Thiosocius teredinicola: one gene and its partner. The protein of the gene in region 1 binds, or shares a complex with, the protein of each later gene. Links are inferred from orthologs where the notes say so. Each region holds a gene or a part of one and is shown on either strand. Other genes may lie near its edges.

Region 1 (3,370 bases):
GAGAATCTGCTGATCCTGCGCACCAAGTACTGAGCGGCGATTTACTCGGCGGCTTTTTGTTCCGCTTCCTTGTCGCGCTCGATCAGGGCGTAGGCAGAGTGATTGTGGATCGACTCGAAGTTTTCCGCCTCGACGGTGTACGCGCAGATGCGGTCGTCGGCGTTCAGGCGGGCGGCCACGTCGCGCACCGTGTCTTCGACGAACTTGGGGTTGTCGTAGGCACGTTCGGTCACGTACTTCTCGTCCGGACGCTTCAGCAGGCCGTACAGTTCACACGAGGCCTCTTTCTCGACCAGGTCGATCAGTTCTTCGATCCAGACGAAATCACAGGTGCGCACAGTCAGCGTGACGTGTGAACGCTGGTTGTGTGCGCCGCGATCGGAAATGGATTTGGAGCACGGGCACAGGCTGGTCGTCGGTACGATCACCCGGATGTACATCTCGGGCTTGCCGTTGCGGATCTCGCCGATCAGGGTCACTTCGTAGTCGAGCAGGCTCTGTACACCGGAGATCGGTGCCTTCTTGTTGACGAAGAAGGGGAAGGTCATCTCGATATGGCCGCGCTCGGACTCGAGGCGATCGACCATTTCGCTGAGCATCTCCTTGAACGATTCGACCGAGATCTCGCGCTCGTGACTATTGAGGATCTGGACGAAGCGCGACATGTGTGTGCCTTTGAAATTGTGCGGCAGAAACACATACATGCTGAACGTGGCGACCGTGTGCTGTTCACCTTCGGTGCGGTCTTTCACGCGTACCGGATGGCGAATGTCTTTGATGCCGACCTTGTTGATGGCAATACGGCGGGTATCCGCGCTGCTCTGCACATCTTCGATCTCGGCACCGATTGTCGGTTTCGGATTGGCTACGGTCATGTCGAGTTCGCGGGACCCGGTCCCACCTCAATAGTTGAGTGATTTTCTCAGAATTATATCTGCCGCCGGCGTCACAACAAAACACCGCAAAAGGTGTGGCGGAGCCGCGTATTATCGCCCGCTAATGGAAAAGACGCCATCGCTATGTTTTGGGGGCGGATTAGTGGATCGGGGGCAGGCCCTGCCGACGTCCGCTAGCGCTTGCGGCCGATGATGTAGCGCGCCAATTGGCGCAGCGGATCGGCCGTTTTGTCGAACCCGGCGATGTTGTCGAGCGCTTCGTCGATCAGCCGGGCCGCCATGTCGCGTGCGCCGTCGAGGCCGATCAGCGCCGGGTAGGTGGCTTTGTCTGTCGCGGCGTCTTTGCCGCGGGTTTTGCCCAGGACAGAGGTCTCGCCCTCGATATCCAGCACGTCGTCATGCACCTGGAACGCCAGGCCGATGCAGCGGGCGAAATGTTCGAGGCCGGCAAGCCGGTCGTCGTGCGAGGCACCGGCCGCATAGGCGCCGAGGCGCACGCTGGCAACGATCAAAGCGCCCGTTTTGTGGATGTGCAGCGCTTCCAGCTGGGCCAGATCGATCTCCTTGCCGGTCGCCTCCATGTCGAGCGCCTGGCCACCGGCCATGCCGCGCGAACCGCTGGCATGAGACAGTTCGGCCAGCATGCGCAGCCGGTCGTGATGATCGACGCACAGGCTGTCGTCGTTGCACAACACCCTGAACGCCAGGGTCTGCAGTGCGTCGCCGGTCAGGATTGCGGTCGCCTCGTCGAAGGCTTTGTGGCAAGTGGCCCGGCCGCGCCGCAGGTCGTCGTCATCCATCGCCGGCAGGTCGTCGTGCACCAGCGAATAGGCGTGGATCAGTTCGACCGCGCAGGCCGCGCCGTCGAGGCATTCGGGCTGCGCGCCGAACGCCTGACCCGCGGCATACACCAGCACCGGGCGCACCCGCTTGCCGTCACCGAGTGTCGCGTAGCGCATCGCGCTGTGCAGCTTAGTGGGCTGTGTCGAATCGGGGGGCAGCCAGCTATCCAGTGCGCGTTCCACACGCACCCGGCAATCGCCGAGAAAGACCTGGAAAGCCGGATCAAGCGTCATTGTCGAACGGCTCGGTGGGCGCGTCGGGGGTATTGGCAGTGAGGATCTCGACCTTCTGCTCGGCCGCCTGCAGTGCCTGCTGGCAATGTTTTGTCAGCGCTATTCCGCGCTCAAAGGCGCCGAGCGACTCGTCGAGCGTCATCTCGCCGCCCTCCATTTTTTCGACCAGGGCTTCGAGCTCTGCGAGCGATTCTTCGAACGATGCCGGTTCGGTTTTCTTCTTGCTCATGCCGTTTCCTGTCAATGTGACTAAGCTAACGCAACGGAGCGTCCGGCGTAAACCCGACGGATGCAAGAAGGCGCCTTCGCGCGGTAAAATCGCCGCCATGACAAATACACTCGGATTTCGATGGCTGGCCGCCGTTATTACCGTCGCCGGCTTCACCTGTTTAATGCCTATGAACGCCGCGGCGAAGGATCTCATCATCGATCCTTATTACGAATACCGCGACGAAGTCAGCAAAGGCGAGTTCGAATACGACGACAGCCAGGACATCCCGTGGATCGAGAATGAGACGGAAGTGCTGGCGGTGCCGCAGCCGGACAATCTGAGCCAGATAAAGCTCGACCAGCTGCCGGAAGGCTTCACCCTGTTCATCGACAAATCGCGGATCGATGTCAACGAGAACGACGATGTGATCCGTGTCTGGTTGTGGATCCGTAGCCAGTCCGGTTCGGAAAGCGGAACCTTCGAAGGTTTTCGCTGTGCGACCGGTGAGAACAAGGTCTACGCCTACGCCAATCCGCAGCGCGATCCGCCGGTCACCAAGGCCAAGCGGCCGCGTTGGCAGTTCGTCAACGCCAACCGCAACGGCAACTACCGCTTCGAACTGATGAAAGACTATTTCTGCGGTATCCGCGGAACACGTACGGCAGGTGAGATTCGCGATTACCTGACCGGCGAGTTCCGCCGCGAATATTTCATGTCCCAGTAATCCACGCCCACGGGTATCCCTAGAACGATGAGCGCCTATGACGCCTCGGCCATCGAGGTATTGAGCGGACTTGAGCCGGTACGCAAGCGTCCCGGTATGTATACCGACACTACACGCCCCAACCATCTGGCGCAGGAAGTGATCGACAACAGCGTGGATGAGGCGATCGCCGGTCACGCCAAGAAGATCGAGGTAACACTCTACAAAGACGGCTCGATCGAGGTTAGCGACGACGGTCGCGGCATGCCGGTCGACATCCATCCGCAACAAGGTATTCCCGGGGTCGAGGTCATCCTGACCAAGCTGCATGCGGGCGGCAAGTTCTCGAACAAGAACTACCAGTTCTCGGGCGGTCTGCACGGGGTAGGCGTGTCCGTCGTCAACGCACTGTCGAAGCACCTCGAAGTGTGGGTCAAACGCGACGGCAAGGAATACAACATCGCGTTCGCCGACGGCGATAAAA
Region 2 (3,325 bases), 610 kb from region 1 along the record:
TCTGGTGGTCGACACGGGTGGCATCAGCGGCGACCGCGAGGGCGTCGACATGCTGATGGAAAAGCAGGTGCAACTGGCCATCGGCGAGGCCGACCTGGTGTTCTTTATGCTCGACGCGCGCGACGGTGTCACCGGCGGCGACGAGATCATCGCCGAAGGTCTGCGGCGTACCGGTAAGCCGATCGTGGCGGTCGTCAATAAAACCGAAAGCCTCGACTACGACAGCATCAGCGGCGATTTTCACGCCTTGGGCCTGGGTGATCCGGTGCCGATCGCTGCTGCCCATGGGCGTGGCGTGCGCTCGCTGATCGATGATGCCCTCGAAACATTCCCCGAACCCGGCGATGATGGCGACGCACCACATGACGCCGGCGTCCAGATCGCGGTGGTGGGTCGGCCCAACGTGGGCAAATCTACCCTGGTAAACCGCCTGCTCGGTGAAGAGCGGGTGGTGGCGTTTGATCAGCCCGGCACGACGCGCGACAGCATCCACATTCCGTTCGAAGCCAACGGTCGGCACTACACGCTGATCGACACGGCTGGCGTCAGGCGCCGCGCGCGCATCAGCGAAACGATCGAAAAATTCAGCGTCATCAAAACGCTGCAGTCGATGGAGCAGGCCAACGTCGTACTGTTCGTGTTGGATGCGCAGCAGGGTATCGCCGACCAGGACGCCGGTCTCGCCGGGCACATCGTCGACAGCGGCCGTGCCCTGGTCGTCGTCATCAACAAATGGGATGGCCTGAGCGGCGATGAGCGTGAGCGAATCAAAAGCGAGATGCAGCGCCGCCTGCCGTTCCTGGATTTCGCCGAGTGGCGATTCATCTCGGCGCTGCACGGCAGCGGCGTAGGCCACCTGCTGGAGGCTGTCGACGCCGCCTATGCCGCGGCGACCTGTGATCTGAAGACACCGGAGCTGACCCGCATCCTCGAAGATGCGGTCAGCGAACACCAGCCGCCGTTGGTGCACGGGCGCCGTATCAAGTTGCGCTATGCGCACCAGGGCGGCAAGAACCCGCCGATCGTGGTGATTCACGGCAACCAGACCGCCGAGGTGCCGGCGACCTACCAGCGTTACCTGATGAACCGGTTTCGCTCGGTGTTCAAGCTGCGTGGCACGCCGCTGCGTATCGAGTTCAAATCCGGCGACAACCCCTATGCCGGGCGCAAGAACAAGTTGACCGATCGGCAACAGAAGAAACGTGGGCGCATGATGAAGTTCGTGCGCCGCAAAAAGTGATACCGCTCGCCGTGCGGGTCAGTCCTGCTCCTGCACATCGTCCAATGGCTTGAAAATCGATTGCTCGCTGACCCGTGTGACTTCCAGATCGAGCCGGCCATCGGCCAGCAGAGCTTCGACGGATTCTCCTACATCCACCTGACTGGTGTGCGTCACCACGCTCTTGTCGGCGCGCCGTAGCACGGCGAAGCCGCGCTGCATGGTGGCCAACGGGCTCACCGCATTGAGCTGGCGGGCGTTGGCGGAAAGCCGCGCATGGCGTCTCTCGTGAGCCCTTCGCCATGCCTGGTTCAAGCGGTCGGCCAACGGCGTGAAGCGTTGTTGGAGCAGCAGCAGGCGGCGCGCAGGGGAGTGGCTGAGCAAGCGCTGCGACAGCATGTCGATGTCCTTGTGCTTGCGCGCCAGTGCCGCACGCATGCCGCGAGCCAGGCGCAGGTCCAGGCTGTCGAGTCGTTGTTGTTGCTGGCGCAGGCGGCTGGCTGGGGCGGCGCGCTGCAGACGGCCCACCAGCGTGCCCAATTGCCGGCGTTCGGCCTGCAGTGAACGCCGCAATGCCCCGATGATCCGTTGGCGTTGCTTGTCGATCGACCGCAGCAGCGCATCGGTGTCGGGGCTGATCAGTTCGGCTGCTGCCGAAGGTGTGGGCGCCCGGCGATCGGCGACGAAATCGCTGATGGTGAAATCGATTTCGTGTCCGACAGCACTGACGACCGGAATATGCGCGGCGGCGATCGCGCGTGCCAGCCGCTCGTCATTGAAGGCGGCCAGGTCTTCGATCGAGCCGCCGCCTCGGGTGAGGAGCAGCACATCGCATTCGGCGCGGCTCAGCGCGAGTTGCAATGCATCGTGCAGCTCGCCGGGTGCACTCTGGCCCTGCACCTGGGCGGGATAGATGGTGATCTGAAGGTGCGGTGCGCGCCGCCGGAATACGTTCAGCACATCGCGGATGGCCGCGCCCGAGGGCGAGGTGACAATGCCGACCCGCCGGGGAAACAGGGGCAGCTCGCGTTTACGTGCGCTGTCGAACAGGCCTTCGGCCTGCAACTTTGCCTTCAGTGCCTCGAACTCGCGTTGCGCCGTACCGGCACCGGCGGGTTCGAGGTGTTCGATGATCAGCTGAAAATCGCCGCGCGGTTCATAGAAGCTGATGCGCGCTCGGGCCAGTACCTGCTCGCCGTTGCCCGGTTCGAAGCGCAACAACTGGCGTTTGCCTTTGAACAGTGCGCAGCGCACCTGCGCGTGTGCGTCCTTGAGACTGAAGTAGAGGTGGCCGGATCGTGGCGTGGCGAGGTTGGATATCTCGCCTTCGACCCATAGCAGCGGGAAGCTGCCTTCGAGGACGGCGCGCACCTCGCTGTTGAGGCGGCTGATGGTGAAGATATCGCGTTGCGTTGGATCGGCGGCGCTCATGGCCGTCAATCATGCACAAAAAAGCCGGGCAATGCCCGGCTTGGTGTACGCGCTCCGGCAGCCGATCAGTAAAGATACGACGGGTTGCCCGAGTTGACCTGGCTGGCGGCCTGCTCCTGACCCAAGCGGCCCTGATCTGCCGCCTTGCTGGCCAGCGAAGTCGCTTTGCCGTAGTCGCCGTCGGCTGCCGCTTTCTCGGCCGACTGGATGATCTTACCGGTATCGCGCCATTCGCCACCGGCAGCGGCCGCTTTCTTCTGTTCTTCTTTGGCCGATGCCAATGCGGCTTCGTAGGTTCCTTTGTCGCCGCTGGCAGATTTTGTTTCTTGTTTCTTACAGCCGGCGAAACCCAGCGCGACGGTGACGACAACCGCCGCCAGTAATACTTTTTTCATGTGACTCCATCTCCTGAATACGCTGTTGTTATGTTCGAATCGCCTACGGTGAGACACCGTGGCATGTGCCTTTGCGGACTTTTGGCCGCGCAGTTTCCGTACCGGGTGCGTGAGGGCACCAAGCGACTAGTTGGGACCTCTGGTCCGCGGCTCATTTTCGAGACTACCCAGTTTACCGAGTATGCGTCAAATCCTATAATGCTCAGCTTATCTTCAGTCCCCAGGTTGGAAACACGCATGCGCCTCGCCCAAGACCAAGAAGCCCTGACATTCGATGATG

What was found. The genes of interacting proteins can lie anywhere in the genome.
Region 2: the proteins of B1781_RS05845 (region 1) and xseA are in contact, whole or in part, in a cryo-EM structure (PDB 8TXR), measured with the Escherichia coli proteins. The link is inferred for Thiosocius teredinicola from one-to-one orthologs.

Annotation. Positions count from the first base shown.
Region 1 is NZ_CP019936.1:1,191,387-1,194,756, forward strand. The notes cover bases 582-3,370. They hold B1781_RS05845 (exodeoxyribonuclease VII small subunit), read right to left. Parts: upstream 2,202-3,370; coding sequence 1,962-2,201; downstream 582-1,961. Other genes in these bases: folE2 (GTP cyclohydrolase FolE2), read right to left, coding at 582-875; ispA ((2E,6E)-farnesyl diphosphate synthase), read right to left, coding at 1,070-1,972; B1781_RS05850 (CNP1-like family protein), read left to right, coding at 2,299-2,907; parE (DNA topoisomerase IV subunit B), read left to right, coding at 2,935-3,370. Outside these bases: B1781_RS05830 (retropepsin-like aspartic protease family protein), read left to right, coding at 1-33; more of folE2, read right to left, coding at 42-581. UniProt on the Escherichia coli protein: Bidirectionally degrades single-stranded DNA into large acid-insoluble oligonucleotides, which are then degraded further into small acid-soluble oligonucleotides.
Region 2 is NZ_CP019936.1:1,799,882-1,803,206, forward strand. What follows is about bases 455-3,325. They hold xseA (exodeoxyribonuclease VII large subunit), read right to left. Parts: upstream 2,651-3,325; coding sequence 1,259-2,650; downstream 455-1,258. Other genes in these bases: der (ribosome biogenesis GTPase Der), read left to right, coding at 455-1,240; B1781_RS08760 (hypothetical protein), read right to left, coding at 2,716-3,045; guaB (IMP dehydrogenase), read left to right, coding at 3,283-3,325. Also shown: more of der, read left to right, coding at 1-454. UniProt on the Escherichia coli protein: Bidirectionally degrades single-stranded DNA into large acid-insoluble oligonucleotides, which are then degraded further into small acid-soluble oligonucleotides.